DNA from 3 places in the Streptomyces sp. NPDC006872 genome. Region 3 is predicted to be linked to each of the others. Evidence: riboswitches for the same ligand, from Rfam matches in the RefSeq annotation. Region 3 holds a riboswitch; each other region holds the start of a gene.
The links. Region 3 has a riboswitch for cobalamin ahead of metE (5-methyltetrahydropteroyltriglutamate--homocysteine S-methyltransferase). Riboswitches for the same ligand answer to the same signal wherever they lie in the genome.
Positions count from the first base shown of each region.

Region 1 (10,140 bases), on a different contig from region 3:
CCGGCGGCCATGGCGAGGGCGTCCATCCGCTCGTGGGTACTGGCGGGGGTGCGCGGCGCCGAAGCCAGGAGGTCGATCCGCCGCCGGGCGGCGGCCGCCGCGCCGAAGGAGTCACCGGCCCAGGTCCGGGCGCCGGAGAGCGCGTCGAGGGCGGCGGACTCGGCCACCGGGTCGCCCGCCCGCCGGGCGAGTTCGACGGCCCGTTCGGCGTACTCGACCGTCTCGTGCGCGGTGTTGTCCGCGGCTCCCTGGACCGCGCCGAACGCGTCCGCGATCACCGCCGCCTCGGCCAGCGCGACGGCCGCCTCGGCAGCCGGATCGCCGTCGCCATCGCTGTCGCCATCGCCGTGGTCCTCGTCGCCGCCGGACAGCGCCCGCGCTGCCGTGAGCACGGCGGACGCCTCGTCAGCCGTGGGGATCAGCTTGAACTCGCTGGAGAAGCGGTACGCGACGGTGGCGGCGGCCGCCAGGTCGCGGCCGGCGCCCGCGGTGTCGCCGGCCCGGCGGGCGGCCTCCGCGGCGGCCCGGTGCAGACGGAACATGTCGTCGCCGAGCCTGCGGCAACCGGCCACCCCGGCAGCCTCCCGCAAGGCCGCGGCGGCGGCTGCGTCGTCGGCGAGCGCGGCCGCCTGCTCGAACCGCTGCTGGGCCTCGCCGAGGAGGTTGCGGGTGAAGGTCAGCTCGGCCATGGCGAGGGCGAGACGGTGGGCGTCCGCGCGCTGCTCGGGACGGTCGGCGACCCAGGCGAGGGCGGCTCGGACATCCTCTGCCAGCGCGTCGAACCGTGGGCGCCAGTCCGCGCCCTGAGCTCCCATGAGGGCGGTCGCGCCCGCCAGGCACCACCTCGCATGGCGAGAGCGGACGTCCGTCGGCTCACCGGCGGCGTCCAGTCGCTGCGCCCCGTACTGCCGGATGGTCTCCAGCGCCTGGTACCGGGTGCCGGTGGCGGACGGTGTCGCCGTGAGCAGGCTCTGTTCGGCGAGTCTGCCGAGCCCGTCGGCGACCGCGGCCGGCTCCAGCGGGGCGAACCCGGCCACCACGGCGGCCGCGTCGGCGGTGAACGGCATGACGAACACCGAGATCCGGCGCAGCAGCGCCCGGTCCGATGGCTGCAGGAGATCGTGGCTCCAGTCCAGCGCGGCCCGCACCGACCGGTGCCTGTCGTCCGCGCGGGGTCCGCCGGCGAGGATCCGCAGCTGGTCGGAGAGGCCGGCCGTGAGACCGTCCAGTCCGAGCGTGGGCCAGCGTGCCGCCGCCAGTTCGATGGCCAGCGCCATGCCGTCGAGGCGTTCGCAGACGGCCGCGATCCGGCCGCGCAGCGCCGGATCCGGCGGCGGGCCGGCCGCCGCCGCCCGTTCCATGAACAGGGTCACGGCCTCGGACTCGCCTCCGTCGGCCCAGGACAGCGGCGGAACCGGGAAGACCCACTCGAACGGCACCAGCATCCGGGCCCGGCTGGTCGCGAGCACCCGCAGCCGCGGGCCGGCTGCCAGCAGCCGTTCCAGGAACGGCGCCACCCCGTCGCGTATCTGCTCGCAGTTGTCCAGCACCAGCAGCGCCTCACGGTCCGCCAGGACGGCGAGCACCGCCTCGTCGATGCCGCGCCCGGGCTGCTCGCCGACGCCCACGGCCGCCGCGACCGCCGCGCCCACCCGCCCGGAATCGGTGACGGGGGCCAGGTCGACGAACCACACGCCGTCGGCGAAGTCCTCGGCCGCCTCCGCCGCCACCGCCAGGGCGAGCCGGGTCTTGCCCACCCCGCCCGGACCGACGGCGGTCACCTGACGGCGCGTCTTGAGCGCCTCGGCCAGCTCCGCGCGCTCCCGTACCCGGCCGACGAACGCGGTCAGGGGCGCCGGGAGGGCGGGCGCCGGGCGCGACCGGTCGGCGCGGGCGGATTCGGCCGCCCGCCGGGAGAGCGCGCGCCGGTCCGGCGCCTCCAACTTGCGCAGCAGTGCGGAGACATGCGACTCGACGGTGCGCACGGAGATGAACAGCCGCGCGGAGATCTCCGCGTTGCTGAGGTGCTCCCCGAGCAGCGCGAGCACTTCGGCTTCCCGGCTCGAGACGGCCGGTACCCCTGGGACCACTGGACTGGACACCGAGTCATTATCCGTGGTGCTTTCCGTGGCCGGCACGGAGGCGGACCGTACCCCGGCCGGGAGAGCCTGTGACCACGGCGATCGAGCCCGGCACGGCACGGCCGCCGGGTCGATCGGGACCCACGACGACAGGAGTGACCATGACCGGTTCGTCCCCGCAGAGGCGGCCCCGCGCGCAGCGTCGCCGGGACACCGAGCACCGGCTCACCCATGACGTCGACGTCTGGGTGGCCAGCGCCTCGGCGGACGGGGTGCCGTATCTGGTGCCGTTGTCGTTCGACTGGGACGGCGAGACGTTGCTGGCGGCCACCCCGGCCGACAGCCCGACCGGCCGGAACCTGACCGCCACCCGGACCGCTCGGCTGGGCCTGGGCCACACCCGCGACGTGTCGATGATCGAGGGCGAGGTCGAGGTCCTCGACCTCGACGCGCTGCCCGGGCGGCTGGGTGACCGGTTCGCCGCCCGCACCGGCTTCGACCCGCGCCCGTCGGCCACTGCGTACCGCTGGTTCCGTATCACCCCGCGCCGCGTCCAGAGCTGGCGCGAGGCGGACGAGTTGCGGGGCCGCGAGCTCATGCGCGACGGCCGCTGGCTCGCCTGACCGCATGTCACAAGGCCTGACCGCACTTCACACCTGACCATGCCTGACCACGCCTGACCACGCCTGACCACACTTCACAGGAGAGGGAATCCGCCATGACGAACACACGGAAGTCCGCCCGGAGCACCGTCGCGCCCGACCAGAAGTTCGACGGGTTCACGGCCGAGGAACGCGACGCGATGAAGGAGCACGCCCAGGAGCTGAAGAAGTCCGCGCGCCGCAGCCCGCACACGGCCAAGGCCGACGCGGAAGCCGACGTGCTCGCGAAGATCGCCGGGATGGCGGACGCGGACCGCGTCCTCGCCGAACGGATCCACGAGATCGTCGGGTCGGCCGCCCCGGACCTCTCGCCGAAGCTCTGGTACGGGATGCCCGCCTACGCCAGGGACGGCAAGGTCGTCTGCTTCTTCCAGAGCGCGCAGAAGTTCAAGACCCGGTACGCCACGCTCGGCTTCAGCGACCAGGCGCAGCTCGACGAGGGCGCCCTGTGGCCCACCACCTACGCCCTGACGGAACTGACCGCCGCCACCCAGGCACGGATCGGTGAGCTCATCGGGAAGGCGGCTCAGCGGTAGGTGTTGTTGCTGACGTGGTCGCCTTCGAGCCAGGCCTTGAGTTCGGCGTGGGCGGTGCGCCGCCGCTCCGCGTCGGACTTCTCGATGCCGGGGGCGTCCAGGGTGAACTCGAGCAGAAGGCCGTTCGGGTCGCTGGTGTAGAGCGAACGGCAGTACCCGTGCTCCAGGACGTAGGTCTCGTCGGGCTTCCAGCCGGCGTCCTCGAGTCGCCGGGCGAGGTCCTTCTGGACCTCCTCGGTGACCTTGAGGGCGATGTGCTGGAACGGCGAGTGCGGCATCCGCGGGCCGAACTCCTCCTGGTCGGCGGGGTCGGCGAACTGGAAGAAGGCGAGCGCGCTGCCGTCTCCGAGGCCGTAGAAGGTGTGGCAGTAGGTCCGCACGGCCCCGAACAGCTCGTCGGACTCCTTCCAGGTCGCGACCAGCGGCAGACCGATGACGTCCTCGTAGAACGCCCGTGTCGCCTCCTGGTCGCGCGTGACGTAGGCGTTGTGGTGAAGCCGCGTCGGCAGTGACTGCGTCATCCTTGACTCTCTCCTTCGCGATCTCCCGCTTCCGGGGCGGCGGACGACCGAACCGGAGAAATCTTCGGACACCTGTCCGCCAGGCGGGCACGGATCGACGATGGCGTGCGGCTCTTCCTGCTGTCAATAGCCCGGCAGGGCAGGGAAGGCACGTGTCGCCTGCTCGGCGAGAATCGCCGTCAGCCGGTCCGGGGCCGAGAAGAAGGGGGAGTGATCGCAGTCGATCTCGACGCTCTCGGTCGCGTGTGCCGCGCACTCGCGCTGCGCCTCGACCCGTACCGTGCGGTCCTTCGCACAGACCACGTAGGCGGTGGGCACGGACGTCCACGCGGGGTCGGCGATCGGCGTCCGCGGCACCCGGCTCCGCATCGGCCGCCAGCGCCGCGCCGCCGCCTCGGCCAGGTCGGGCGGCGAGTGCGAGTAGAGCACCTCGCGGGCCTCCGCACGCAGGACGACGGCGCCGTCGTCGTCCGTGTCCCAGGCCGCCCGGAACTCGGGATGGCCCCATCGGGGTGTGCGCGCCGCGGGTGACTCCCCGGGCAGCGGCATCCGCGCCGCGACGAAGACCAGACGGTCCGCCAAATGCCCGCCGGCGGTCACCGGCAGGCCGCCGTAGCTGTGCGCGACCAGCACGACGGGCCGTGCCCCCGCAGCTTCGCGGACCGCCGCTCGCACCGCGGCGGTGTCCTCCTCGAAGGAGGTGAGCGGCAGGTCGATCGCCCGGCCCGCGACCCCGATCCGGTCCAGCCGTTCCAGGACCGGACTCCAGCACCAACCATCGTGGTTGGCCCCGTGCACCAGGAGAACCAGGGGTTTCACGACAGTCGGGTCTCAGCCGGCCCGGGGCGCGAGCGTGGCGATGGGACGCCCTTCCCAGGCCGCCCAGTCCGAGCTGATGTCGCCGGCGGTGCGGAGCAACGGGGGGAGGTGGTGCTCCATGAGGTGCTCGACCGAGGTCTCGGCGGCATGGGCGTTCACGTTCACCGCCGCGACCGTCCGGCCCTGGCCGTTGCGGATGGGCGCGGCGACGGACCGGATGCCGAGGGCGAGTTCCTCGTCGGTCACCGCCCACCCCTTGGCCCGTACGTCACGCAGCATCTCGTCGAGTTCCTCGCGCTGCGGCCGGTACCGGGGCTCGATGCCCGACCTGCCGGGGAGGGCGAGGACGCGGTCGAGCTCGGCTTCGTCGAGGGCCGCGAGCAGCACTTTCCCGAGGGAGGTCTGTGCGGCGGGGAAGCGCGTGCCGATGGTCACGGACAGCGTCACCAGCTTGGGCATGGCGACCCGGCAGACGTAGACGATGTCGGAGCCGTCGAGCTGCGCGATCGAGCACGACTCCCGGGTACGCGCCGCCAGGGCGCGCAGGTGCGGTTCCGCCAGCTCCCAGATGCTCTGCGAGCCGATGTAGGTCATCCCGAGTTCGAGCACCCGGGGCGTCAGCGAGAAACCGCCCTCGCCGCTGCGCACGTACCCCAGTTCCTGGAGCGTGATGAGGATCCGGCGCGCCGTGGGCCTCGCCAGCTGCGCCTCGGCGGCGACCTCGCTCAGCGTCATGCACGGCCTGCCCGGCTGGAAGCCCCGAAGCACGTCGAGCCCTCTCGCGAGGGCCTCGATGAAGTCAGGGCCGGTGTCCCGCCGCATCTTTCGTCCCTCCGTACATGCGAGATACATACGAGATATCCGCGAGCTGGGCGGACGGGCCGAAGGGCCGCCCACCGGATGGTTGTCCGCCACTGTATCGCCGCTTCTCGCGCCGACACCTCTCATGATTGACAGTGGACGGACCAAGGAACCACACTGGCGGACATTGGTCCGCCTGCCGGACACGGTGAAAGGTGTCGCTCGATGACCGTCACAGCCGGCGCCCTCGACGGGCTGCTGATCGCCGACTTCTCCCGCATCCTGGCCGGGCCGTACGCCACCATGCTGCTCGGGGACCTGGGGGCCGAGGTGATCAAGGTGGAATCGCCGTCCGGCGATGACACGCGCACCTGGATGCCGCCGGTCCGGGACGGGGTGTCGACCTACTACCTGGGCGTCAACCGCAACAAGCGCTCCCTCGCCCTGGACCTCAGGAACGCCGAGGATCTGCGACTGGCCCAGGAACTGGTCTCGCGTGCGGACATCATGATCGAGAACTTCAAGCCGGGCGGTCTGGCCCGGTTCGGTCTGGACTACGCGACGGTCCGCACGGACAACCCCGGGCTGATCTACACCTCGATCAGCGGGTTCGGCACGGCCGGCGGGGCGTCCCTGCCCGGCTACGACCTGCTGGTGCAGGCGGCGTCCGGGCTCATGAGCCTGACCGGGGACGCGGACGGTCCGCCGTACCGGGCGGGGATCTCGGTGTTCGACGTCATGACCGGCATGCACGCCGCCATCGGGATCCTGGCCGCGCTCAACCACCGCAACGCGACCGGGGCCGGACAGCACGTCGAGGTCAACCTCCTCTCCTCCGCGCTGTCGGGCCTGGTGAACCACACCTCGGCCCACGTGGCCGGCGGTGTCGTCCCGCACCGGATGGGCAACGCGCATCCCAGCCTGTTCCCCTACGAACCGCTGCCCACGGCCGACAAGGACCTCATCGTCATCGCGGGCAACGACGGCCAGTTCTGCAGACTCTGCGTCGAACTGGGCCTGGACGAGCTGGTCGAGGACCCTCGGTTCGCCGGCAACGAGGCCCGGACCCGCAACCGCGAGCAACTGCGTCCGCTCCTGGTCGCCAAGCTCGAACAGCGCCCGGCGGACGAATGGTTCAGGAGACTGTCCGCGGCGGGTGTGCCCTGCGGACCGATCAACCACGTGGACGCAGGTGTCGCGCTCGCGGCGGACCTGGGGCTCGACCCGGTGGTCGCCCTGGGCAGCGGGCCGGACTCCGTGCCGATGATCCGCAATCCGATCACCTTCAGCGGCACCCCGCCCCGGCACGATCTTCCGCCGCCCGCCCTCGACCAGCACGGAGAAGAGCTACGGGCCTGGCTCGCGGCGGACAAGGAAACAGATCGATGACCGCCGGACAGCCCCGACCCGACTCCCAGCGTCGGCCTCAACCCCAGCCCCGGTACCCGACCGGTCTCGGGACCTCGGACGCCGCCACCATCAGCCTCCTCGGGCAGAACCTGGCGGAAGACCTGATGGGCCAGGTCGGCTTCGGCGAACTCGCGTTCTGGCTCACCGCCCGGCGCCGCCCCACCGCGGGCGAGGTGCGGCTCTTCGAGACGGTGCTGGTCGCGCTGGCCGACCACGGCTTCACACCCACCGCGATCGCCGCACGCATGACCCTGTTCTCCGCGCCGGAGTCCGTGCAAGGAGCCCTCGCCGCCGGGCTGCTCGGCGGCGGCTCCCGCTTCCTGGGCGTCACCGAGGACACCGGCCGCTTCCTCGCCGAGGTGCTCGCCGAGGCGAGCGCGGCGGACTCGGCAGGCTCGGCAGGCAAGCCCCTTCCCGCCACCGACGCGGGCTGGGATGCGCTGGCACGAGAGGCGCTGACGGAACGCAAGGCGGCGAAACAGCTCGTGCCCGGCCTCGGCCACCCGGTGCACAAGGAGGGCGACCCACGGACGCCGGTGATCGTCCGCATCGCGCGTGAGGAAGGGGTCTACGGCCCTCACCTCGCCCTGTTCGAGGCCGTCGGGCGGGTGGCGCCGGACGTCCTCGGTCGCGCGCTGCCCCTCAACGGCGCCGGAGTGTGCGGAGCGGCGCTCGCCGATCTCGGGCTCCCCGTCGAGCTGCTGCGCGGCTTCGCGCTGCTCGCCCGGACGGCCGGACTGCTCGGGCATCTCGCCGAGGAACTGCGCCGGCCCATCGCCCCCGACATCTACCGCTCGGTCGACCGCAACGCCCACTACGACCCTGACGAAGCGCCGTAGGACCGACCGGGGGACATCGGGGGCATCGGGGGCACGTGGGGCGAGCAGGCAATGCCATGGTAATTTTCGAACGCCAGTCGTATTCGTATACGCGGTAGTACGCGTGCACGGGTCAGGGAATCCGGTGGGAGTCCGGAACTGACGCGCAGCGGTGAGGGTGACGGGCGGGGCGGCAACCACTGGACGACGGCCATGGCCGGGTCTGGGAAGGTGCCCCGCCGGGGTGATCCCGAGTCCGAAGACCTGCTGGCAGCCGACCGTCCGAACGGGCCCCGCGCATGGGCCTCGACGCCTAGGAAGCCGCTTCGTGCATCTGTCACGTCCCGCCCGCTGTTCCGTCCTGCTCCTGTCCGGGGCACTGCTGCTGTCCGCCTGTGGTTCGGGCTCGTCGTCCGAGGGGGCTTCGGGCGCCGGCGCGTCCGCGAAGGCCGTCACGCTGGACAACTGCGGGCAGAAGGTGACCGTCGGGGCCCCTCCGGAGCGGGCCGTCTCGCTGAACCAGGGCACCACCGAGATCATGCTCTCGCTCGGCCTGGCCGACCGCATGGTGGGCACCGCCACCTGGACCGACCCGGTCATGAAGGGGCTGGAGAAGGCCGACGCGAAGGTGCCGCGACTCGCCGACAACCAGCCGTCGTTCGAGAAGGTGCTGGACGTCGAGCCGGACTTCGTCGCCTCCTCCTTCGCCTCCACGCTGAGCAAGGGCGGAGTGGCCCCCCGCGAGAAGTTCGAGGAGCTGGGGGTGCCGACGTACCTCTCGCCCGCCGACTGCGAGGGCAAGGACAACAGCGGCGGCGGCGACGGCTCGCGGACCGAGCCGCTCGCCATGGACACCGTGTACCGCGAAGTGCGCGAACTGGCGCGGATCTTCGGGGTGGCGGAGCGCGGCGAGAAGCTGGTCACGCAGCTCGAGGGCCGGGTGGCCGAGGCCACGTCCGGCATCGACGCCGGGGACGCCACCGTCCTGTACTGGTTCGCGAACCAGGAGTCCCCCTATCTGGCGGGCTGTTGCGGGGCGCCGGGCATCGTCACGAACGCGCTCGGCGCGAAGAACGTCTTCGACGACAGCACACAGGAATGGCCGCAGGTGAACTGGGAGACGGTCGCCGACCGCAACCCCGACGTGCTCGTCATCGGCGACCTCACCCGTAAGTCGCAGACGGCCGAGACCGCCGCGCGGAAGATCGCGTTCCTGGAGTCCAACCCGGCGACGAAGAACATGGACGCGGTGCGGAAGAAGCGCTACGTACTGCTCAGCGGGCAGGCCATGAACCCCACGATCCGCACCGTCGAAGGCGTGGAGAAGGTCGCCGCGGCGCTGCGCGCGTACGGGCTCGCCGGATGACCACCGCCCTGCGGTCGCCCGGGGTCCGACGGCTGCGGGCAGCCGCCGGGGCGCTGCGGGGCCTGGCCGGCCCGGTCGCCGGACTCGCGGTGCTGGCCGTGTCCGTCGCCGTGGCCATCACCATCGGGCCCGCGGACATCGGCGTCGGCGACGTCTGGTCCACGGTCGCCTCCCACCTGGGCTGGGGCGCCTCGGACCTGTCCCCCATCCGGGACGGCATCGTCTGGAACCTGCGGCTGCCGCGCACCCTCCTCGCCGCGGTGTGCGGTGCCGGGCTCGCCGTGTGCGGGGCGGTGCTGCAGTCGCTGCTGCGCAACCCGCTGGCCGACCCCTTCGTCCTGGGGGTCTCCTCCGGCGCGTCGACCGGGGCCGTCGTCGTGGTCGTCCTCGGGGTCGGCGGGAGCGTCGTGTCCGTGTCGGGGGGCGCGTTCGCGGGCGCGCTCGGCTCGTTCGCGCTGGTGCTGCTGCTCAGCCACACGCTCGGCGGGACGACGGACCGGGTGGTGCTGTCCGGTGTGGCCGCGATGCAGTTGTTCTCGGCCGTGACCTCGTTCGTCGTACTGACGGCGGCCGACGCGGAGACCACCCGGGGCGTGCTGTTCTGGCTGCTCGGGTCGCTCAGCGGCGCCGGCTGGACCGAGGTGTGGCTCTGCCTGGCCGTGCTGGCGCTCGCCCTGACGGTGTGCCTCGGGTACGCGCGCACCCTGGACGCCTTCGCCTTCGGCCAGGACGCGGCGGCCACACTCGGGGTCGCGGTGGTCCGGACCCGGCTGGTGCTGCTGTGCGTGACCGCGCTGTTGACGGCCGTGCTGGTGAGCGCGGCGGGCGCGATCGGCTTCGTCGGCCTCGTCCTGCCGCACGCGGCCCGCGCCCTGGTCGGCCCCGGGCATGCCCGGCTGCTGCCGGTCAGCGCGCTCGCCGGGGCGGTGTTCCTGGTGTGGGCCGACACCCTGGCCCGTACCGTCCTCGACCCGCAGGAGGTGCCGGTGGGCGTGGTGACGTCGCTCGTCGGCGTCCCGGCGTTCGTCCTGGTCCTGTACCGCACGAGGGGGACCCGATGAGGAGGACCCGATGAGGAGGACGCGGTGAGCGAAACGCACGACGGGGAGAACGCGTCGCCCACCCT
Region 1 is NZ_JBEYIL010000008.1:251,734-261,873, forward strand. Features, by position in the region: gene ABZ725_RS24790 (LuxR C-terminal-related transcriptional regulator) at 1-2,102, opposite strand, end outside; gene ABZ725_RS24795 (pyridoxamine 5'-phosphate oxidase family protein) at 2,243-2,704, shown strand; gene ABZ725_RS24800 (DUF1801 domain-containing protein) at 2,800-3,279, shown strand; gene ABZ725_RS24805 (VOC family protein) at 3,270-3,800, opposite strand; gene ABZ725_RS24810 (alpha/beta fold hydrolase) at 3,924-4,619, opposite strand; gene ABZ725_RS24815 (IclR family transcriptional regulator C-terminal domain-containing protein) at 4,632-5,441, opposite strand; gene ABZ725_RS24820 (CoA transferase) at 5,646-6,809, shown strand; gene ABZ725_RS24825 (citryl-CoA lyase) at 6,806-7,669, shown strand; cobalamin riboswitch at 7,730-7,935, shown strand; gene ABZ725_RS24830 (ABC transporter substrate-binding protein) at 7,977-9,014, shown strand; gene ABZ725_RS24835 (iron chelate uptake ABC transporter family permease subunit) at 9,011-10,075, shown strand; gene ABZ725_RS24840 (ABC transporter ATP-binding protein) at 10,100-10,140, shown strand, end outside.
Region 1: another riboswitch for cobalamin. It lies ahead of ABZ725_RS24830 (ABC transporter substrate-binding protein); the one in region 3 lies ahead of metE (5-methyltetrahydropteroyltriglutamate--homocysteine S-methyltransferase).

Region 2 (10,140 bases), on a different contig from region 3:
GCGCCGCTGCTCACCGCGCTCCAGCAGACCCTCGACTCGTTCGTGGAGATCGGCCTCGGCTACCTCGCGCTCGAGCGGCCCTCGGGCACGCTGTCCGGCGGCGAGGCGCAGCGCGTCAAGATGATCCGCCACCTCGGCTCCTCGCTCACCGACGTCACCTACGTCTTCGACGAGCCCACCATCGGCCTGCACCCGCACGACATCCAGCGGATGAACGACCTGCTGCTGCGGCTGCGGGACAAGGGCAACACCGTGCTCGTCGTGGAGCACAAGCCGGAGGTCATCGCGATCGCCGACCACGTCGTCGACCTCGGCCCGGGCGCCGGCACGGCCGGCGGAACCGTGTGCTTCGAAGGCACCGTCGAGGGGCTGCGGGACGCCGACACGGTCACCGGCCGCCATCTCGGCGACCGGGCCGCGGTGAAGGACGAGGTGCGCAAGCCGAGCGGCACGCTGGAGATCCGCGGCGCGTCGACGCACAACCTCCAGAGCGTCGACGTCGACCTCCCGCTGGGCGTGCTCTGCGTGGTCACCGGCGTCGCCGGATCGGGCAAGAGCTCACTCGTGCACGGGTCGGTGCCGGCCGGGGAGGGCGTGGTGTCGGTCGACCAGAGCCCGATCCGCGGCTCCAGGCGCAGCAACCCGGCGACCTACACCGGACTGCTCGACCCGATCCGCAAGGCGTTCGCCAAGGTCAACGGGGTGAAGCCGGCGCTGTTCAGCGCCAACTCCGAGGGCGCCTGCCCCACCTGCAACGGCGCCGGCGTCATCTACACCGACCTGGCGATCATGCAGACGGTCGCCACGATGTGCGAGGACTGCGAGGGGAAGCGGTTCCAGCCTGCCGTCCTCGAGTACCGCCTCGGCGGCCGGGACATCAGCGAGGTGCTGGCGATGTCGGTGGGCGAGGCCGAGGAGTTCTTCGCCGCCGGCGAGGCCGCCACCCCGGCCGCGCACCGTATCCTCGACCGGCTCGCCGACGTCGGGCTCGGCTACCTGACCCTCGGCCAGCCGCTCACCACCCTGTCCGGCGGCGAGCGGCAGCGGCTCAAGCTGGCCGTCCACATGGGCGACAAGGGCGGCGTCTACGTCCTCGACGAGCCGACCGCCGGCCTTCACCTCGCCGACGTCGAACACCTGCTCGGCCTGCTGGACCGGCTCGTCGACTCCGGCAAGTCCGTCATCGTCGTCGAGCACCACCAGGCCGTCATGGCGCACGCCGACTGGATCATCGACCTCGGCCCCGGCGCCGGCCACGACGGCGGAAAGATCGTCTTCGAGGGCACTCCGGCCGACCTCGTCGCCGCCCGCCCCACCCTCACCGGGGAGCACTTGGCGGCCTACGTCGGCGCCTGACCGGCGCAGGCGAGGGGGAGCCCGGTGATCAGTGGGCTCCCAGGCCACCGCCGCCGAACGAGCCGCTGCTGCCGCGGCTCCAGCGCGGCCGTTTCTGGTCCGTGCTCGCCCGGGTCTGCATGTTGCTCAGTTCGTACGGGGTGAGGGGACGGCCCCCCTTCGGCGTCCGAGGGACCTCGTCGGGCTCGCGGTTCTCGCGGATCTCACGCACCGCGCCGCCCGGCGGCAGCTGCGGTTGCTCCTCGGGACGCGGCCGGTCCGGCTCGCGCGACTTGACACGCGCGCCCAGCCAGAAGCCGCCGGCCAGCACGGCCAGCACGGCCATGCCGACGACGAACATCACGAGGCTGAGCAGGCCGCTCGCGGCGGCCAGCTGCATGCTTGCGGTAGTCATATCAGCCGAATACCCCCGTAACGGGTCATGAACCCGCCATTCCGGGACCATTCCGGGGCCGTGACTCCCCGTCGACGGAACCTCACGCATGGCGTCCGGCACAGATGTCGCCGCCGGGCGGGTTTGGCGCCGCCCTTCCCGGCTACCCGCCGGGGGTGACTTCGACGACATCCCAACAGGAACTCTTCCGATTCCTGGAGGACCGCTTCGCCTGCGCCCAGGCGTGCACCGAATGTGCGCGAGCCTGTGCGCTGCGGGCGAGCCACGTGGACCCGGACGGGACCGAACGAGACGAACTCGTGCGACGCAAGGGCATCATGTGCGCGGAGGTGTGCGACGCGACCTGCCGGGTGCTGTCCGAGGACAGCCGGATGGACGAGGCCGGCATCCGCGCCCAACTGGAGTGGTGCCGGACCGTCTGCCTGGAGTGCGCCCACGCCTTCGACAAGCACCCGGGAGCCGAGGAGGGCGCGGCCGCCTGCCGCGCCTGCGCCGCGACCTGCACGGACTTCATCGGCACGCTGGTCTGAGACCGCGCGCAGACGCCCTCACCGCAAACGCCCTCACCGCGGGCGCCTCACAGGGGGCGGCCCATCCGTACGTTCCAGCGCCCCGACCGGCCGCTGAGCTCCACGGCCGTCAGCGGCGGGACGTCGGTGCGCCAGAACGCCGACTCCGGCGCTCCCAGCGCCCGCACCACCGCGGCCCGGACGACCTCGGGCTCGGCGACGGCCACGGTCCGCCCCGGCTGCAGTGCGGCCGTGTCCAGCCAGGCGGCCACCCGTTCGCACACCGCCCGCACCGACTCCCCGCCGTGCGGCGCGGCCGCCGGGTCCGTGAGCCACGCGGCCAGCGCGTCCGGCTCCCGAGCCCCCACGTCCGCCAGTGCCTCGCCCCGCCAGCGGCCCGCGTCCAGCGCCGCCAGCCCGGGCGCGTCCACGGCGTCGAGGCCCAGTGCGGCGGCCGTCTCGCGGCAGCGCACGGTGGGGGACGTCCAGACGCGCTCGGCCGTCGGCAGCGTCCCGGCGGCCGCCCGGGCCTGCCGCAGCCCGACGTCGTCGAGCGGACCGCCGTCGTCGAACCGCGCCTCGCGCAGGGCGGCCGTGAGTGCGGGGGAGACCAGGACCAGCCTGCTCGTCATGCGAGGCCTTTCTCTCGTGCTCGGTACCCGGGCGGGCAGTCGCGGGCGTCGGTCGGCCGCGTCACGGATGTGACTGTGCGGGTCGTCGAGCAGTCGTACGGCCGAGGCCGAGGCCCCGAGGTCGAGGCCGTGGACAGCCGCTGGTCCGTCGCGGCCCGGTGCCCGACCTCCTCGCGAAGGCGCACGCCGTCCTCGTCGAACAGGCCGCTCTGGACGGCGAGTCGGTGCCACTGCTCGTCGGCCTCGTCGACCTCAACGGGTCGGTCCGCCGGTGCGGCGACCGTCGCGGAAGCCGCTGCCGAGGCGATCCGGTGCCGGGCGGCGCGGGTCGGCGGCACGTTCTCGACCTGCGGGTGCTCGGCGGTCTCCAGCCCGGTGCGTCCGAGCGGCGCCCTCGGTTCCTCACCCGTCATGGGAGGTCATCCTGCCGGACGGGCCGGCGGTCCCGCTCCCGTACCCCGTCCATGCGCCCTTGGCCGGAACTGCACTTTCGCGGTACGGTCCTCGACGAAATCGACATCGACGACGGACAAGCGGAAGCCGGTGGAAGCCCGGCACGGTCGCGCCACTGTGTGCCGGGCCCCCATCTCAGGTGCGGGCCGGGTGAGTCAGACCCGCACCGTCGTCCTGTGCACCACCGAGCCGGGACGCGAGTTCCCCCAGGAGGTCCTGCCATGGCGCAGTCCGCCGTCCAGCCGAGCGCTACCCCTACCGCCCTCCCCGAGAAGCTGCCGATCGGGGCGATCGTCCCGTGGGCGGTCTTCTTCGGCATCCTGATGCTGGTCCTGCTGTACTTCGTCGGCGCCGAACAGGGCGCCACGTCCGTGGTGTCCGGCGAGGGCGTCCACGAGTGGGTGCACGACGCCCGCCACCTGCTCGGCTTCCCCTGCCACTGACAGCGAAGAGGAAGCGCATCCGCTCATGAACTCCGCAACTGTCAGAAACCTCCTGGTCCGTGGCATGCTCGCGGGACTCGCCGCGGGCCTGGTGGCCCTCTTCGTCGCCTACTTCCTGGGCGAACCGCGCGTCGACGAGGCGATCGCCTTCGAGGAGGCGCACGCCCACGAGCACGGCGGCGAGGAACTCGTCAGCCGCACCCTGCAGTCCACCGCGGGCCTGTCCACCGGGGTCCTCGTCTACGGAGTCGCCTTCGGCGGCATCGCGGCCCTGGCGTACTGCTTCGCGCTCGGCCGGATCGGCCGCTTCGGGCCGCGCGCGAGCGCGCTGCTCCTGGCGGGCGCCGGGCTGGTCTCGGTGTACGTCGTCCCGTTCCTGAAGTACCCCGCCAACCCGCCGGCCGTCGGGGATCCCGACACGCTCAACCAGCGCACCACGCTGTACTTCCTGATGGTCGTGCTCAGTGTGCTGCTGGCGGTCGGCGCCGTCGTCCTGGGCAGGCGTCTCGCGCCGCGCCTGGGCAACTGGAACGCCACGCTGGCGGCGGGCGGGTTCTTCGTCCTCGTCGTGGGTCTGGCGTACGCCTTCCTGCCGTCGTTCAACGAGGCTCCGGCGGACTTCCCGGCCACCCTGCTGTGGCAGTACCGGCTTGCCGCCCTCGCCGTGCAGGCAGCCCTGTGGACCGCCTTCGGGCTGGTCTTCGGGGTGCTCGCGGAGCGCCTGCTGGCCCCCGAGGCCGCCAGGAAGCCGGCGGTGACGGCCCAGCCGACTCCGGTACCTCACTGATCACCGCACGGTCGAAGGGCCCCGGAGCGCTTCCGCTCCGGGGCCCTTCTGGCGTCGCGCTCCCCATTCCCAATTTCTGGAACACGTTCTACCGTGTGCGCCGTCAGGACCGTCCGGACACCGGCCTCGGGAAGCACCGTCCGGACACCGGCCTTGGGAAGCCAGGAGGCGCCGTGCACCTCGACCACACGCCCGAGCAGCTGCGGCTGCGCACCGAACTGCGCGCCTACTTCGCCGAGTTGGTGCCGGCCAACGCCTACGCCCGGCACATCGACCCGGTCGCCGCGAAACGCTTCTACCGCAAGACCATCCGCCGGCTCGGCGCGGACGGCTGGCTCGGCGTCGGCTGGCCGAAGGAGTACGGCGGCCGGGGCCTCACGCCCATCGAGCAGTTCGTCTTCTTCGACGAGGCCGCCCAGGCCGGCGTGCCGCTGCCGCTGATGGCGCTCAACACCGTGGGGCCGACGATCATGCGGTACGGCACGGACGAGCAGAAGGCGGACTTCCTGCCGAAGATCCTCGCCGGTGAGATCGACTTCGCCATCGGCTACAGCGAGCCCGACGCCGGCACCGACCTCGCCGCCCTCAAGACCCGTGCGGTACGCGACGGCGACGAGTACGTGGTCAACGGGCAGAAGATCTGGACGACCAACGGCGACACCGCGGACTGGGTCTGGCTCGCCGTGCGCACCGACCCCGAGGCCCCGCCGCACAAGGGCATCACCATGCTCCTGGTGCCGACCGCCGACCCCGGCTACTCCTGCACGGTCATCCGCACCCTCGCCTCGCACGACACCACCGCCAGCTACTACGAGAACGTCCGGGTCCCGGTCTCCCGGCGGGTCGGCCCCGAGAACCAGGGCTGGCGGCTGATCACCAACCAGCTCAACCACGAGCGCGTGACCCTCGCCGCGCACGGCACGATGGCCATCCGCGCCCTGCACGACGTGCAGCGCTGGGCGACGGAGACCAAGCTCGCCGACGGCCGCCGGGTCGTCGACCTGCCCTGGGTGCGCCGCCGGCTGGCCCAGACCCATGTGAAGCTCGACGCGCTCAAGCTGCTGAACTGGCAGATGGTCGGCGCCCTCCAGAACGGCACCCTCACCCCCCAGGACGCCTCCGCCGTCAAGGTCTACGGCTCCGAGGCCCGCCGGGACGCCTACGCCTGGCTGCTGGAGATCGTCGCGGCCCCCGGCGCACTCCAGGAGGGCTCCGCGGGCGCCGTGCTGCACGGCGAGCTCGAACGGGGCTACCGCTCCGCCGTGATCTTCACCTTCGGCGGCGGCAACAACGAGATCCAGCGGGAGATCATCTCGTGGATAGGGCTGGGGATGCCGCGGGTACGGCGTTAGCCTGCTTGTGACGAGGATTTACAGTTGGCTCCCTGCCGGTGACCCGCGGCTTATGTCCTGCTGGGGTGTCGTCAGTTCCTCATGGCGCTCAGGACGGCGGTGGCCATGCCTCGTTCACCGTGTTCGTTGGGTGGACGACGGCTGCCGGGCTGCTGGGCCGGAGAGGTTCGATCCAACGGGTGCCGGCAGGGGAACAGGCGTCGTGTCCGGCGGACGGGGCGTACGTGTCGACGTACGTCGCCCCGGCGGCCTGGGCGCGGTCGCCGAGCATGGTGTTGAGCTCCTGTTGCTTCTGGCGCAGGAACGTCACGTCGCCGGGGGCGAGGGGCAGTTCGCGGCCGCACTCGGTGCCTTCGGCGGGCAGGATCGCGGGGTAGCCGACGACGTAGACCCTGGCCCCGGGCGCGCGGCGGTCGATCTCGGCCAGAGCTCGGGTGACGCGGTCGCCCGTGGCGCGTATCTTCTGGGCCACTTCGTCGGTGTCGCCGGAGGTGTACTTCTTCTTGCAGGGCGCGTTGTCGGTGACGTCCGTGAGCCTGTCGGCCAGCTTGAAGAGCGATCCGGTGGCGACGCACTTGGTCATCATCGAGCTGAAGCCGATGTCGTTGCCGCCGATGCCGAGGGTGACCACCCTCGTGGAGGCGGAAAGCGCCGAGAGCTCGGCGGGGTTGGTGCCGTGGTCGGTGGACTGGGGGGTGGTGAGGTCGGTGATGGTGGCGCCGCTGCAGCTGACGTCGCGGAAGTCGGCCGCCTTGACACCGAGTTCCTTCGCGACGACGGACAGATAGTTGCGGCCGGAGCGGTCGCAGCCGGCCGGATCGCCGGTCTGGGGAGGGATCTCGGGGCCCGAGGTGTACGAGTCCCCAAGAGCGACGTAGGGCCCCTTGGGCGGTGCCGACGCCGATGTCTTCTTCACTCGTGCTTTGTCGCCGTCGCCGCTGTCGGAGTGCTGTCCGATACTGACGGCGGTGACCAGTACCCCGCACGCCAGGGCCACGCCCATGCCGGTTCGTGCCAGTGATCCCATTGCTGTGTCCTGTTCCTTCGTTGCGGATGCTCGACTGCGGTGCTGCCGAGGTGGTCTGGCTTCGGGGACGTAGCGGTGAACACGGGTGAGGACGTGGGGAGATGGCCCGGGCATCGGACGAGCCGGGCGAGCGGGGTGAGCGGGGTGAGCGGGGCGGGGTGGGTCAGGCCGGGCGGACGAGTCCGGTGTCGTAGGCGAAGATCACGGCTTGGACGCGGTCGCGGGCGTCGATCTTGGTGAGGATGCGGCCGATGTGGGACTTGACGGTGGATTCGGCGAGGTGGAGGCGTTCGGCGATCTCCGTGTTGGTCCAGCCACTGGCGATGCAGGTGAGGACTTCGTGTTCGCGCTGGGTGAGTTCGTCGAGTCGGCGTTGCTGCTGCGGTGAGTGGCCGGGGAGGCGGTCGCCGAAGGTGTCGATGAGTTTGCGGGTGAGACCGGGTGAGATGACGGCGTCGCCGGCGGCCACCGCGCGGACGCCGGCGACGAGTTCCTCGGGAAGTGCGTCCTTGAGCAGGAAACCGCTGGCTCCGGCGCGGAGGGCGTCGTAGGCGTATTCGTCGAGGTCGAAGGTGGTGAGCACCAGGATGCGGGAGCGGCCGCCCGACTCGACGATGCGCCGGGTGGCCTCGATGCCGTCCATGCCGGGCATGCGTACGTCCATCAGGACGACGTCGGGACGCAGTTCGGCGGTCATACGGACCGCTTCGGCACCGTTGGTGGCCTCACCGACGACGGTCATCTGGGGCTGGGCCTCCAGGAGCATGTTGAAGCCCATGCGCTGCAGGGCCTGGTCGTCGACGATGAGAACTGTGGTCATGAGCGGTGCTCCGGGGAGGATGGGGGTTCCCCCTGCTCGTGCGAGGCCGAGAAGGTGGGGGAGGGCGGGTTGGGGACGAGGAACGCGTGGACGGTCCAGCCCCCGCGGGAGTTGGGGCCCGCGGTGACGGTGCCCTTGTACAGGGCGACGCGTTCACGCATGCCGACCAGGCCACGACCGCCCCCGGATCGGCGACGACGGGTTCCCGGAGTACGGTGCGGTCCGTCGTCCTCCACGGTGACGTGGAGGGCCTCCGGGCCGGAGGTGAGGGACACGCGGACCGAGGTGTCGGAGGCGGCGTACTTGACGGTGTTGGTCAGGGCCTCCTGGACGATGCGGTAGACGGACAACTGCAGACCCGGTGGCAGGCGTGTGAGGTCGCCGTGGGTGTCCAGGGTGACGGTGGGGCCCGCCGCACGGACGCGCTCCAGCAGTGAGTCGAGGTCGGTCAGACCGGGCTGTGGGGCGAGCGGCGCGTCGCCCGCTCCCTCGTTGTCCTCGCCGATGACGGCGAGCAGGCGGCGCAGTTCGGCCAGGGCGTCGCGTCCGCTGGCGCTGATGATGCGGAGTGTCTGGGCGCCGCGTTCCGGTTTCGTCTCGGCGAGGGCGGCGGCGCCGTCGGCGAGGCCGACGATGACCGAGAGGGTGTGGCCGAGGATGTCGTGCATCTCGCGGGAGACGCGGGCGCGTTCCTGCGCGGTGGCGAGGCGGGCCTGTTGGTCGCGTTCCTTCTTCAGGGCGTCGATGTAGGCGCCGGCCAGTCGGCTCAGCAGACCGAGCGCGGCGAACGCCGCCATCGCGGTCATCGCCAGTGTGGTCACGACCTCCGGTCGTGTGGCGTACTCCAGCTGGCGCCCGGCGAACACGGCAGCCCACGCGACGAGCTGCGCGGTGGTGACACCGACGGCGAGGGCCAGTTGGCGTGGCGAGCAATGGCGGCCGACGTTGAAGATCGCCACGACGCGCGCGGACTCGGAGCCGGTCATCACCCCCAGCGGGAGGGCCACCACGGAGACGGCGGTGGTGAGGGCGAAGACGAGCATGGGCCGGCGCTCCCGCCACAGGAGCGGGACGGCGAAGGCGGCCATGAGTGCCACCTGCGCCGGGATGTCGCCGGTGTTGTAGGGGTTGAGGTAGGAGTTGGCGCCGAGCGCGGCGCAGAAGACCGGAACACCCCAGTGCCGGACCTTGGGGTGGGCCCGGTCGGCCCGCCGCAGCGCTGCCAGCCGGTAGGCCACCGAGGCGATCACGGAATCGCCGGCCAGGGTCTCCAGGGTCCGGTCGTCGTCCGGGCGGGAAGCGGGGGCGCTCGGTACGGTCACGGGGGTCCTTCACGGGTCGGGGGCCGCCCGCCGGTCCTGGGGGATTGGACCGGCGGGCGGGGCCGGGGAGCCGGCCGATGGGAGGCGGCCGTTCCGATTGTGGGTCGGCGGTGGTCGGCAGCTGTCGCTGCGGCTCGCTTCTGTCAGCGCCTGCGGAACATCTTCTTCCCTATCCCCTTCATCGCGCCGGCCTTCGGCTCGGTCGTGTCGGCGGGCCGGGTGGCGTCACCGGATCGTGCGAGCCGCTGCTTGAACTTGGACAGTCCCAGCTTCTTGTTGCGGAGCGTTGTACGACGGCTCGATGTCTCCGTGTCGCCGGGGCTGTCCACGCCGGTGAGGCCGCTGTCCGAGGCCGCGTTGCTCCCGGCGTCCGTGTCCGCGAGGGTCTCGGCGCCGCGGTCGTCCGCGCCGCGCTGCCGGAGCCCGGACAGTCCGCGGGGCCTGCCGCGGTGGTGCCGGGGCAGCGGCGACGTGAACGTGGCCGTGTCCGGGGCATCGGAGCCGGAGCCGCTCGTGAAGGCCTGCGGGGCGCTGTAGCTGCCCGAGCCCTGGTGGACCCCGGCGCCCACGCCGACGAGTACGGGTTCGGGTGCGGTGCTCGTGCTGTCGGCGTCCAGCGTGTGGCGCAGCTTCTCGCCCTCGACGTCCACGTTGGGCATGGCACGGTCGAGCCATGCGGGCAGGGCCCAGGCGCGGTGGCCGAGCAGGGTCAGCACCGCCGGGACGATGGTCATGCGGACCACGAAGGCGTCGAAGAGGACGGCGGAGGCGAGTCCCAGGCCGACCGACTTGATCAGTGCGGCGTCGTCGAGGAGGAACCCGGAGAAGACGGCGATCATGATGACCGCGGCGGCGGTGACCACCCGGCCGCTGTGCCGGAAGCCTCCGATGACGGCCTGTGTGGGGGTGGCGCCGTGGACGTACTCCTCCCGCATCCGGGTGACGAGGAAGACCTCGTAGTCCATGGCGAGGCCGAAGACGACGCCGATCAGCAGGATGGGCAGCACGCTGACGATGGGCGCCGTCTGGTCGACGCCGAAGACAT
Region 2 is NZ_JBEYIL010000012.1:132,556-142,695, forward strand. Features, by position in the region: gene ABZ725_RS32380 (excinuclease ABC subunit UvrA) at 1-1,356, shown strand, start outside; gene ABZ725_RS32385 (DUF6479 family protein) at 1,385-1,750, opposite strand; gene ABZ725_RS32390 (ferredoxin) at 1,906-2,280, shown strand; gene ABZ725_RS32395 (histidine phosphatase family protein) at 2,328-2,891, opposite strand; gene ABZ725_RS32400 (hypothetical protein) at 2,888-3,304, opposite strand; cobalamin riboswitch at 3,373-3,530, shown strand; gene ABZ725_RS32405 (CbtB-domain containing protein) at 3,566-3,787, shown strand; gene ABZ725_RS32410 (CbtA family protein) at 3,813-4,574, shown strand; gene ABZ725_RS32415 (acyl-CoA dehydrogenase family protein) at 4,748-5,926, shown strand; gene ABZ725_RS32420 (SGNH/GDSL hydrolase family protein) at 6,015-6,953, opposite strand; gene ABZ725_RS32425 (response regulator transcription factor) at 7,117-7,773, opposite strand; gene ABZ725_RS32430 (histidine kinase) at 7,770-9,095, opposite strand; partial or broken gene ABZ725_RS32435 (MMPL family transporter) at 9,716-10,140, opposite strand, start outside.
Region 2: another riboswitch for cobalamin. It lies ahead of ABZ725_RS32405 (CbtB-domain containing protein); the one in region 3 lies ahead of metE (5-methyltetrahydropteroyltriglutamate--homocysteine S-methyltransferase).

Region 3 (10,140 bases):
TGAACACCGCACCCCGCCGGATCGACGTCCACCAGCACGTCATCCCGTCCTTCTACCGCGACGTCCTCGCCAAGGCCGGCATCGCCGAAGCGGGCGGCCGCGCCCTGCCCGACTGGAGCCCCGAGGCGGCCCTGGAGCTGATGGACCTGCTGCGGGCCGAGACGGCGATCCTCTCCGTCTCCACCCCGGGCGCCGGCTTCCTCACCCACCCCGGCGAGGCCGCCGGTCTGGCCCGACGGCTCAACGACCACTCGGCGTCCGTCGCCGCCGAACACCCCGACCGCTTCGGGTGGTTCGCCACACTGCCCATGCCCGACATCCACGCGTCGGCGCAGGAGGCGGAGCGGGCCCTCACCGAACTCGGGGCGGACGGGGTCACCCTGCTCGCCAACAACCAGGGCGTCTACCTGGGCGCCGAGGGCCAGGACTCACTGTGGCGAGTGCTCGACGAGCACGGCGCCGTCGTCTTCGTCCACCCCGCCGAACTCCCCGCACCCGCCGTCGACGGAATCCCCCCGTTCGCCGCCGACTTCCTCCTCGACACCACCCGCGCCGCCTACCTCCTCGTCCGCAACGGCATCCCGCGCCGCTACCCGAACATCCGCTTCGTCCTCAGCCACGCCGGCGGCTTCGTCCCCTACGCCTCCCACCGCATGGCCGTCGCCATCGCCGCCGACACCGGACGCAGCCCTCTCGACACCCTGGACGACCTGCGCGGCTTCTACTACGACACCGCCCTCTCCGCCAGCCCCGCCGCCCTGCCCACCCTGCTCGCCTTCACCCGCCCCGGACACGTCCTGTTCGGCAGCGACTGGCCCTTCGCCCCCGCCCCCGCCTCCCAGTACTTCGCCAACGGACTGGACAGCGGCGTGGACCCCCGCACCCTCGCAGCCGTCAACCGCACCAACGCCGAAGCCCTCTTCCCCCGCCTGGCCACGAACCCGCCCAGGCGGGCATCTGCCCGGCCGCTCCCGGTGCGGCTGCGCCAGTCCGCCCAACGGGCCGGCGCCCGCCTCTTCTACAAGCTCATCCAGCCCGGAACCAACTGAGAGCCGGACCGGCACCCGCGGAACGCCGTTCTAGCGGCCGCGGTTCAGCAGGAGCCCGACTGCCGGGCGGCAGGGGCGGCCCAGATCGGCGCATCGCCTCTCGAAGTCGGGCGGGAGCCGGCCGCGTCCGAGCAGTCCGGGGTGGGCGGGGAACGCTGTGACGGCGGCCAGGACGAACAGCAGGGACGCCCAGGGCGTGTGGAGCTGGACTGTCGTCTGCTGTCCGTTGTGGATGTTGCGGAAGCTCTGACGTACCGTCAACTACTGGTGTGTCGTGGCCACTTTACTGACCGGGTAGGGCAATTGGCGGCAACCGGTGGTCTACTGAGGTACATGCCCCTTATGGACGATGAGCGGGAAGCTCTCATCATGGGTGCGGTCATCGCGGGAGGCGGGTCGGCGATCCTCCTCGTCGGCGGGCTCATCTGGGGATTCCCGTGGCAGGTGATCCTGCTCGTTGTGGCTTTCACGGTCGTGCTCGGGGTCGCGCTCTCCGCCATGACGTTGGCCGAGGTACGGCGTGACGCGGAGCGGCAGGCGCGCAGCCGCGCGATGCTGGCCGCGTGGGCGGGCCGCAACGGAGGACGTTGCGAGATCGACTTGGCCGCGCTCACCGCCGACGGGGAGGAGTGGAAGCTGCCGGCGAGCCCGCTCTTCCGCGGCGAAGTGCTGGCCGTGGTGCACCGGGACGGTGTCGAAGTGGGCATCGCCTGCTTGATCGTCGACGAAGGCCTCGAGGGGGGAAACAGCTGGTACACGGCGATCCTGGTCCGTCTCGCCGAGGAGCGGCCGCCGGCCCGACTGCGCCGCCGGGAGATACACCGACTGGATCTGCCGCAGGGCGTGGAATCGGTGGAGATCGGTCGCCAGGAGCTGTGCGTGCGGTACGCGGGCTGGCCTGATGCGTCACCGGTGCTGGACACGCGGGTCGACGCAGCCGTCCGCCTGGCGGCGAGCCTGCAGGGGGCGTGACAGGGCTCCAGCCTCGGGGAGGCGCGGGGGGGCGCTTCCCTCCCCCGGGCCGTTCCACACACGTCCGCCATGTGGCTCACCCCACCATCCGAATGCCGGACACCATGGGCCGCATCCCTGAAGGCCGCCGTACGGTGGCTGGTGCAGCTGGTTCGCCCCGTCCGCCAGGCGGGATGCGTCGCAAGAGGGAACCCGGTGGGAATCCGGGACTGCCCCGCAGCGGTGAGCGGGAACGACCGCCGTCATACGCACTGGGTCCACGAAGGGCCTGGGAAGCGACGGCCAGTAGGTGTCTCGTACGACTTCGTACGACCAAGACGTGCCCGCGAGTCCGAAGACCTGCCAACTGCCCGCACACGAACCACTCGTGCGCGGACATCCCGGTGACCTCGTGGGCGGGTCGGCGTACATACCGGACGGACGACTGCGCCGTACCCTGCGCAGTCGGTCGCCGTCCGGTTCGTCACCCCTTCGCGCTCGCGTCCCGTCGCCGGGATCTCAGGGATTCGTCTCGCGAAGGAGATCTCCGTGACCACCAAGCCCGCAGCCGCGGCAGCACGGGCCACCGTGTACGGCTACCCCCGCCAGGGCCCGAACCGGGAACTGAAGAAGGCCATCGAGGGCTACTGGAAGGGCCGCATCACCGCCGACGCCCTCCGGACCGCCGCCGCCGAACTGCGTGCCGGCAACTGGCGGCAGATCGCCGAGGCCGGCATCCACGAGGTGCCCACCGGTGACTTCTCGTACTACGACCACGTCCTGGACACCACCGTCATGGTCGGCGCGATCCCCGACCGCCACCGGGCGGCCGTCGAAGCGGACGCCCTGGACGGCTACTTCGCCATGGCGCGCGGTACCCAGGACGTCGCGCCGCTGGAGATGACCAAGTGGTTCGACACCAACTACCACTACCTCGTCCCCGAGTTGGGCCCGGACACGGTCTTCACGACCGACTCCACCAAGCAGGTCGCCGAGTTGGGCGAGGCCCTGGCCCTCGGACTCACCGCCCGTCCCGTCCTGGTCGGCCCGGTCACCTATCTGCTGCTGGCCAAGCCCGCCCCCGGCGTGCCGGCGGACTTCGACCCGCTGACCCTGCTGGACCGTCTGCTCCCGGTGTACGCCGAGGTCCTCGCCGACCTGCGGGCGGCGGGCGCGGAGTGGGTGCAGTTGGACGAGCCCGCCCTCGTCCAGGACCGCACCCCGGCCGAGCTGAACGCCGCCGCCCGCGCCTACCGCGACCTCGGGGCCCTCACCGACCGGCCCAAACTGCTGATCGCCTCCTACTTCGACCGGCTGGGCGAGGCCCTGCCGGTCCTGGCCAAGGCGCCCGTCGACGGGCTCGCCCTGGACTTCACCGACACCGCCGCAGCCAATCTCGACGCGCTGGCAGCCGTGGGCGGGCTGCCGGGCAAGCGTCTGATCGCCGGTGTCGTCAACGGCCGCAACATCTGGATCAACGACCTGTCGAAATCCCTCGCCCTGCTCGGCACCCTGCTCGGCCTGGCCGACCGGGTCGACGTGGCCGCCTCCTGCTCCCTGCTGCACGTCCCCCTCGACACGGCCTCCGAACGGGACGTCGACCCGCAGATCCTGCGCTGGCTCGCCTTCGCCCGGCAGAAGACCGCCGAGATCGTCACCCTCGCCAAGGGGCTGACCCACGGCACCGGTTCCCTCTCGGCGGAACTGACCGCGAACCGGTCCGACCTGGCCTCCCGGATGAACTCCCCCGTCACCCGCGACCCTGCCGTCCGGGCCCGCGCCGAGGCCGTCACCGATGCCGACGCCCGCCGCTCCCAGCCCTACGCCGAACGGGCCGCGGCCCAGCGCACCCACCTCGGCCTGCCGCTCCTGCCGACCACCACCATCGGCTCCTTCCCGCAGACCGGCGAACTGCGCACCGCCCGCGCGGACTTGCGGGCCGGCCGGATCGACACGGCCGGCTACGAGGAGCGGATCAGGGCCGAGATCCAGGAGGTGATCGCCTTCCAGGAGAAGACCGGCCTGGACGTCCTGGTGCACGGCGAGGCCGAACGCAACGACATGGTCCAGTACTTCGCCGAACAGCTCACCGGCTACCTCGCCACCCGGCACGGCTGGGTGCAGTCCTACGGCACCCGTTACGTCCGCCCGCCGATCCTGGCCGGCGACGTCTCCCGCCCCGAGCCGATCACCGTGCGCTGGACGACCTACGCCCAGTCCCTCACCTCACGCCCGGTCAAGGGCATGCTCACCGGCCCGGTCACCATGCTCGCCTGGTCCTTCGTCCGCGACGACCAGCCCCTCGGCGACACCGCCCGCCAGGTCGCCCTCGCCCTGCGCGACGAGGTGAACGACCTCGAGGCCGCCGGGACCTCGGTCATCCAGGTCGACGAACCCGCCCTGCGCGAGACGCTGCCGCTGCGCGCCGCCGACCACCCCGCCTACCTCGCATGGGCGACGGAGGCGTTCCGGCTGACGACGAGCGGCGTCCGTCCGGACACCCAGATCCACACCCACATGTGCTACGCCGAGTTCGGCGACGTCGTCCAGGCCATCGACGACCTCGACGCCGACGTCATCAGCCTGGAGGCCGCCCGCTCCCATATGCAGGTCGCCCGCGAACTCGCCGCCCACGGTTACCCCCGCGAGGCCGGCCCCGGCGTCTACGACATCCACTCCCCGCGCGTCCCGAGCGTGCAGGAGGCGGCCGAACTGCTGCGCACCGGCCTCAGGGCCATCCCCGCCGAACGGCTGTGGGTCAACCCCGACTGCGGTCTGAAGACCCGCGCCTGGCCCGAGACCCGCGTGTCCCTGGAGAACCTCGTCGCCGCCGCCCGCACGGTCCGCGGCGAGCTGACCGTGTCCTGACCGACCGTTCCCAAGGGCCGGGGCGCCACGAGCGCCCCGGCCCTTCATTCTCGGGCGACGGAGGTGGGCACCGGCCCCGGCTCGGGTCCGGCCGAGGGCTCAGGAACAGAAGTCGGCGATCGTGTGGGTGAGGATGTCGGTCAGGCGGTCCAGCGAGGCGAGGTCGACGTACTCGGTCGCCGCGTGGGCGCCTTCGCCGTCGACGCCGAAGAGCAGGCAGGGAATGCCGGCGCGGTCGAGGATGGCACAGTCGGTCCAGAACGGCTCGGCGCGTACCACGGGCGGGTGGCCGAGGGCTTGGGTCGCGTGGCGGGTGAGTGCGCGGACGACGGGTGCTTCGGGGTCGGCCTGGAAGGGTTCGCGGTGCAGGCCCCGGGTGAGCCGGTAGCGGAAGTCGGGGACGGTGGCGGCGAGGCGGTCGAGGACGGCGGTCAGTTCGCGCTCGACGCTTTCGGCGTTCTCACCGGGGACCGTGCGGCGCTCCAGGGTGATGCGGCAGTGCGCCGGGTAGGTGGAAGGCTCCTCGCCGCCGTGGATGACGGAGGCGTGCACGGTGCCGGTGCCCAGGAGGGGATGTGCCGGGCCCTGCGCGAGTTGCCGGCCCAGTTCCTCAAGGGCGACCAGGAAGTGCCCGGCCTTGGCGATGGCGTCGATGCCGAGCTCGGGCCGCGAGCCGTGGGCCGCGCGGCCTTCCACCTCCACGTCGAACCAGGCGAAGCCCTTGTGGGCGAGAGTGACTTCGAGGTGGCTGGGCTCGGTGACGATCGCCGCGTCCGCGGTGAAGGACTCCAGTACCTCCTCGGTGCCCGAGCTGCCGTGCTCCTCGTCTGCGACGCAGGCCAGGACGACATCGCCGCGCAGGGGCCCGTGGGCCGTGGCACGGGCGGCGGCGACCATCATGGCCGCGATACCGCCCTTCATGTCGAAGGTGCCGCGGCCGTACATCCTGCCGTCGCGGAGCTGCGGGTCGAGCGGGTCGCCGTCGTAGTCGGCGCAGCCGACCGTGTCGAGATGGCCGTTGAGCATGAGGGACCGGCCGCCGCCGGTGCCGCGGGCGATCGCGACGAGCGAGGGCCGGCCGGGGCACTTCTCCAGGCGGTGCACCTCGAAGCCGCGGGCGGCGAGCCATTCGCTGCAGAAGTCGGCGATGACGGTCTCACCGGCGCCGCCTGGTACGAGGTCCGGGTTCACGGAGTCGATGGCGATCAGCCGGGCCAGCAGGCGGCCGGGATCCGCCTCCAGGACATCGGGAACCACTGGAATCGAGGGAGTCTCGGGGGGCATGAGGGCCTTTCCGAAGGGGGGAAACCGGCCTGGGAGCCGGGGCCGCTGAGGGCCGTGTCAGTCCTGGCCGGCCAAGCGCAGAAGCGTGCCCGCCAGGACGTCGACGCCGTGGGCACAGACTTCGGGGGTGGAGTACTCGCGGGGGTTGTGGCTGATGCCGTCGTACTCACCGCGCACGAAGATCATGGCGGTGGGGCAGAGCGCGGCGATCTCCTGGGCGTCGTGGCCGGCGCCGGAGAGCAGGGAGATGTGCTCCAGGCCGTGCTCGTCGGCCACCTGCGCGATGACCTTCTGCACCTCGTCGTCGAAGGGGACGTAGGCGGTCCTGGCCATCCGGCGAGTGGTCAGCGACAGACCCCGCTGACTGCCCTCCAGCTCGCCGAGGAACGCGGCCAGGGCCTCCTCCGCTCGGGCCATCTGGGCATCGTCGGGGTTGCGCAGGTCGACCGTCAGCTCGGCGCGGTCCGGGACGATGTTGGTCAGGTCCGGGTGGACGACGAGGTGGCCGACGGTGGCCCGCAGGTCGCCGTACTCGCCGGAGTCGACCAACGCCCGCAGATGAACGATGATCTGCGCGGCCGCGAGGCCCGCGTCGGCGCGCAGATGGGTGGGGGTGGTGCCGGCGTGGGCGGCGCGGCCGTGGATGGTGATCTCCTGCCAGGAGATGCCCTGCACACCGGTGACGACGCCGATCTCGACGTCGTTCTCCGCGAGGACGGGGCCCTGTTCGATGTGGCACTCGACGTAGGCGTGCGGCGGGGCGAGGCGTGCATCGGTCCGTCCGTCGAAGCCGGTACGGGCGAGTTCGCCGCCGAGGGTGCGGCCGTCGCGGTCGGTCAGCGCGTGGGCGTACTCCAGGGTGAGGCGGCCGGCGGCGACGGCGCTGCCGAGCATGTCGGTGCCGAAGCGGACGCCTTCCTCCTCGGTGAAGACGGCGACCTCGATCGGGCGGCGGGTGGTGACGCCGCGCTCGTCGAGGGTGCGGACGACCTCGATGCCGCCCAGGACGCCGAGACAGCCGTCGAAGGCGCCGGCAGTGGCCACGCTGTCGATGTGCGAGCCGGTCAGCACCGGAGCCGCGGCGGGGTCGCTGCCCTCGCGGCGACCGTAGACGTTGCCCATCCGGTCGATGCGAACGGCCAGGCCGGCCTCTTCCATCCATTCGATGACCTGACGACGGCCGGCCGCGTCGGCGTCGGTCAGGGCGAGTCGGTCGACACCGCGCAGACCGGTGCGCTCGTCGTCGTACGCGCCGATCTCGGCGAGGTCCATCAGGGACTTCCACAGACGGTTGCCGTTGACGGTGATCGGGTCGGGGGCGGGCGTCATGAGCCGTCTCCCGGAGGATGTCGGCAATGGCCGGTGCGCGGCGTGCGGGTTGGCGGCCGTGCCCTCGGTGCTCAGCAGGACGACCACCGAGGACGGGCCGAGCCCCAGCGCCGTACGGCGTTCGTCGGCGCCCGCGCCGGTGAGCACCGCGCGCAGACCTGCGAGTGTCGCGGCCCCGCAGGGACCCGAGGAGACGCCGAGGGCCGCCAGATCGACGGCCGCGCGGGCACTGGCGGCATCGGGGACGGCGACAGCGGCGTCCAACCCGCCGTACAGGTAGGGCCAGGCGATGCTGGACGGGGTGCCGCAGTTCAGTCCGGCCATGGCGGTGTCGCCGGTGGTGACGCTGACGGGTTCGCCGCGGATGAGGCTTTCCAGGACGCAGGCCGCGGTCTCCGGCTCCACCGACAGCAGGGCCGGAGCGTGCCCGCAGGGGCGGCTGCGGTAGTGGGTGATCACGGCCTGGGCCAGTGACCCCACGCCCACCGGTACGGAGACGAGGTCGGGTCCCTCCACGATTCCCTCGGCCGCCAGTTGCTCGTCGATCTCGGCGCACAGAGTGGAGTAACCCTCGACGATCCACCCCGGGATCCGCTCGTAGCCCGCCCAGGCGGTGTCCTGGACCAGGACCGCGTCCGACCCCGCGGCCGCCTCGGCCGCCAGACGCACGGCCTCGTCGTACGGCCCCACGACCTCCGTGACCGTGGCCTGCTCGGCGACGATGGCCGCCACGGCCTCCGGATGCACCCCCTGTGGGACGAACACATGGGCGCGCTGCCCGAGCAGACGGGCCGTGCGGGCCACCGCCCGGCCGTGATTGCCGTCGGTGGCGGTCACCAGCGTGACCGGGCCGTGTGGTTCGCCGCTCGCGGCCCGCTCGGCAAGGGTGCGGTGCACCGCCCAGGACGCACCCAGCGCCTTGAACGCGGGCAGCCCCAGACGGCTCGACTCGTCCTTGACGAAGACCCGGCCGACGCCCAACTCCACTGCCAGCGACGGGAGTTCGGGCAGCGGGGTGGGTGAGTAGGCGGGCAGCGAGGAGTGGAAGTCCCGGACGTCGGCAGGTGCGGGTGCACACCGCCAGCCACGGGCACCGGGCCGTACGGTCCACGGCAGCACATGAAGGGAATCGAGGTTCTCAGACACACGAACAGGGTCCGACGCGGACCTGTAATCGGTCCAGCGAATGTTTCCGACCTATACTCGTCGAAAAAACCGACCATTGGGCACCCCGTCGCTCGCCGACGGCAAGGAGTGAGGGCCGCCGATGTTCGATCTGCACCGACTGCGTCTGCTGCGCGAACTCAAGCACCGCGGCACCCTGGCGGCCGTCGCCGCCGCCCTGTCGTACGCGCCTTCCTCCGTCTCCCAGCAGCTCTCGCAACTGGAAGCCGAAGTCGGCGTCCCGTTGCTGGAGCCGATCGGGCGCCGGGTGCGGCTGACCGAGCAGGCCGAGATCCTCGTCGCCCACACCGAAGCGGTCCTCGAGCGCCTGGAGCGCGCCGAGGCGGACATCGCCACCTCCCTCGCCGATCTGACGGGCACACTGCGCATCGCCTCGTTCCAGACCGCCGCCCTGGCCCTGATCCCGACCGCACTCAGCCTGCTGCGCGACCTGCACCCGGCTCTGCGCGTCCACGTCACCCACATGGAACCGGAACAGGCCCTGCCCGCCCTGCAGGCCCGCGACTTCGACCTGGTCCTCGCGGAGGAGTACCCCGGCAACCCCAACCCACGGCCCGCCGAACTCGAACAGGAGGACCTGCTCGACGACCCCCTCCGCCTCGCCCTGCCCGACACGGGCGACAGCCCGGACACCGACGGCCCGACGGATGCCTTGCGCTCGCTCGCGGACCGCCCCTGGGTGATGGAGCCCGAGGGCACACCTGCCCGGCACTGGGCCATGACCCTGTGCCGCAACGCCGGCTTCGAGCCCGACGTTCGATTCGAGACCACGGACCTCCTGCTCCACCTCCGCCTCGTCGAGCGGGGGCACGCCGCCGCCTTCCTGCCCGACCTCGTCTGGAGCGGCCGGCACCCGACCGTCCCGCTGCGGCAGCTCCCCCGCGGTCAGCGCGCACGCCGCGTCTTCACCGTCGTACGTCGCGGCCGCAGCGGACATCCCGCCATCCTGGCCTGCCGCAATGCCCTCTCGCGGGCGGTCGCCCTCGACTCCGGCCAGGCGTAGGGCAGCACAGCCCACCGGCGCCAAGGCCCTTTACGGCAACACAACAGAGCGCTCCGGTCTTGCCTCCCCGTGTCGGGTCCCGTTACCTTGCGGCGAGTTTCTGACCAGGTACGCGGTGCGGTCCGGCGCATCGGTGTCCGGCGAGCGGAACGGGCATCGGGTGACAGGTCGAGGCAAGGGCCGGCAGGAGGCGCAGCACGGTCTGCTGACGAACATCGCCGCCGAGGCGGGGGTCTCGCTCAGCACCGTGTCCAAGGTGGTGCACCGGCGCCGGGACGTGGGCGCGGCGACCCGGGACCGGGTCGAGGAACTGCTGGCGCGGTACGGGTACGTCCGCCCGTGGGAGCGGGATCCCGCGACGCCCCGGCAGATCATCGTCGTCTTCCGCGATCTGTCCGGCCCGTACACGCTGGAGGTCGCCCGGGGCATCGTGGACGCGGCCGGTGAACTCGGCATCGACGTGGTCACCGG
Region 3 is NZ_JBEYIL010000002.1:772,733-782,872, reverse strand. Features, by position in the region: gene ABZ725_RS08490 (amidohydrolase family protein) at 1-1,049, shown strand, start outside; gene ABZ725_RS08485 (hypothetical protein) at 1,080-1,310, opposite strand; gene ABZ725_RS08480 (hypothetical protein) at 1,419-2,021, shown strand; cobalamin riboswitch at 2,153-2,383, shown strand; gene metE (5-methyltetrahydropteroyltriglutamate--homocysteine S-methyltransferase) at 2,550-4,868, shown strand; gene ABZ725_RS08470 (ArgE/DapE family deacylase) at 4,968-6,152, opposite strand; gene ABZ725_RS08465 (diaminopropionate ammonia-lyase) at 6,210-8,627, opposite strand; gene ABZ725_RS08460 (LysR substrate-binding domain-containing protein) at 8,749-9,669, shown strand; gene ABZ725_RS08455 (LacI family DNA-binding transcriptional regulator) at 9,830-10,140, shown strand, end outside.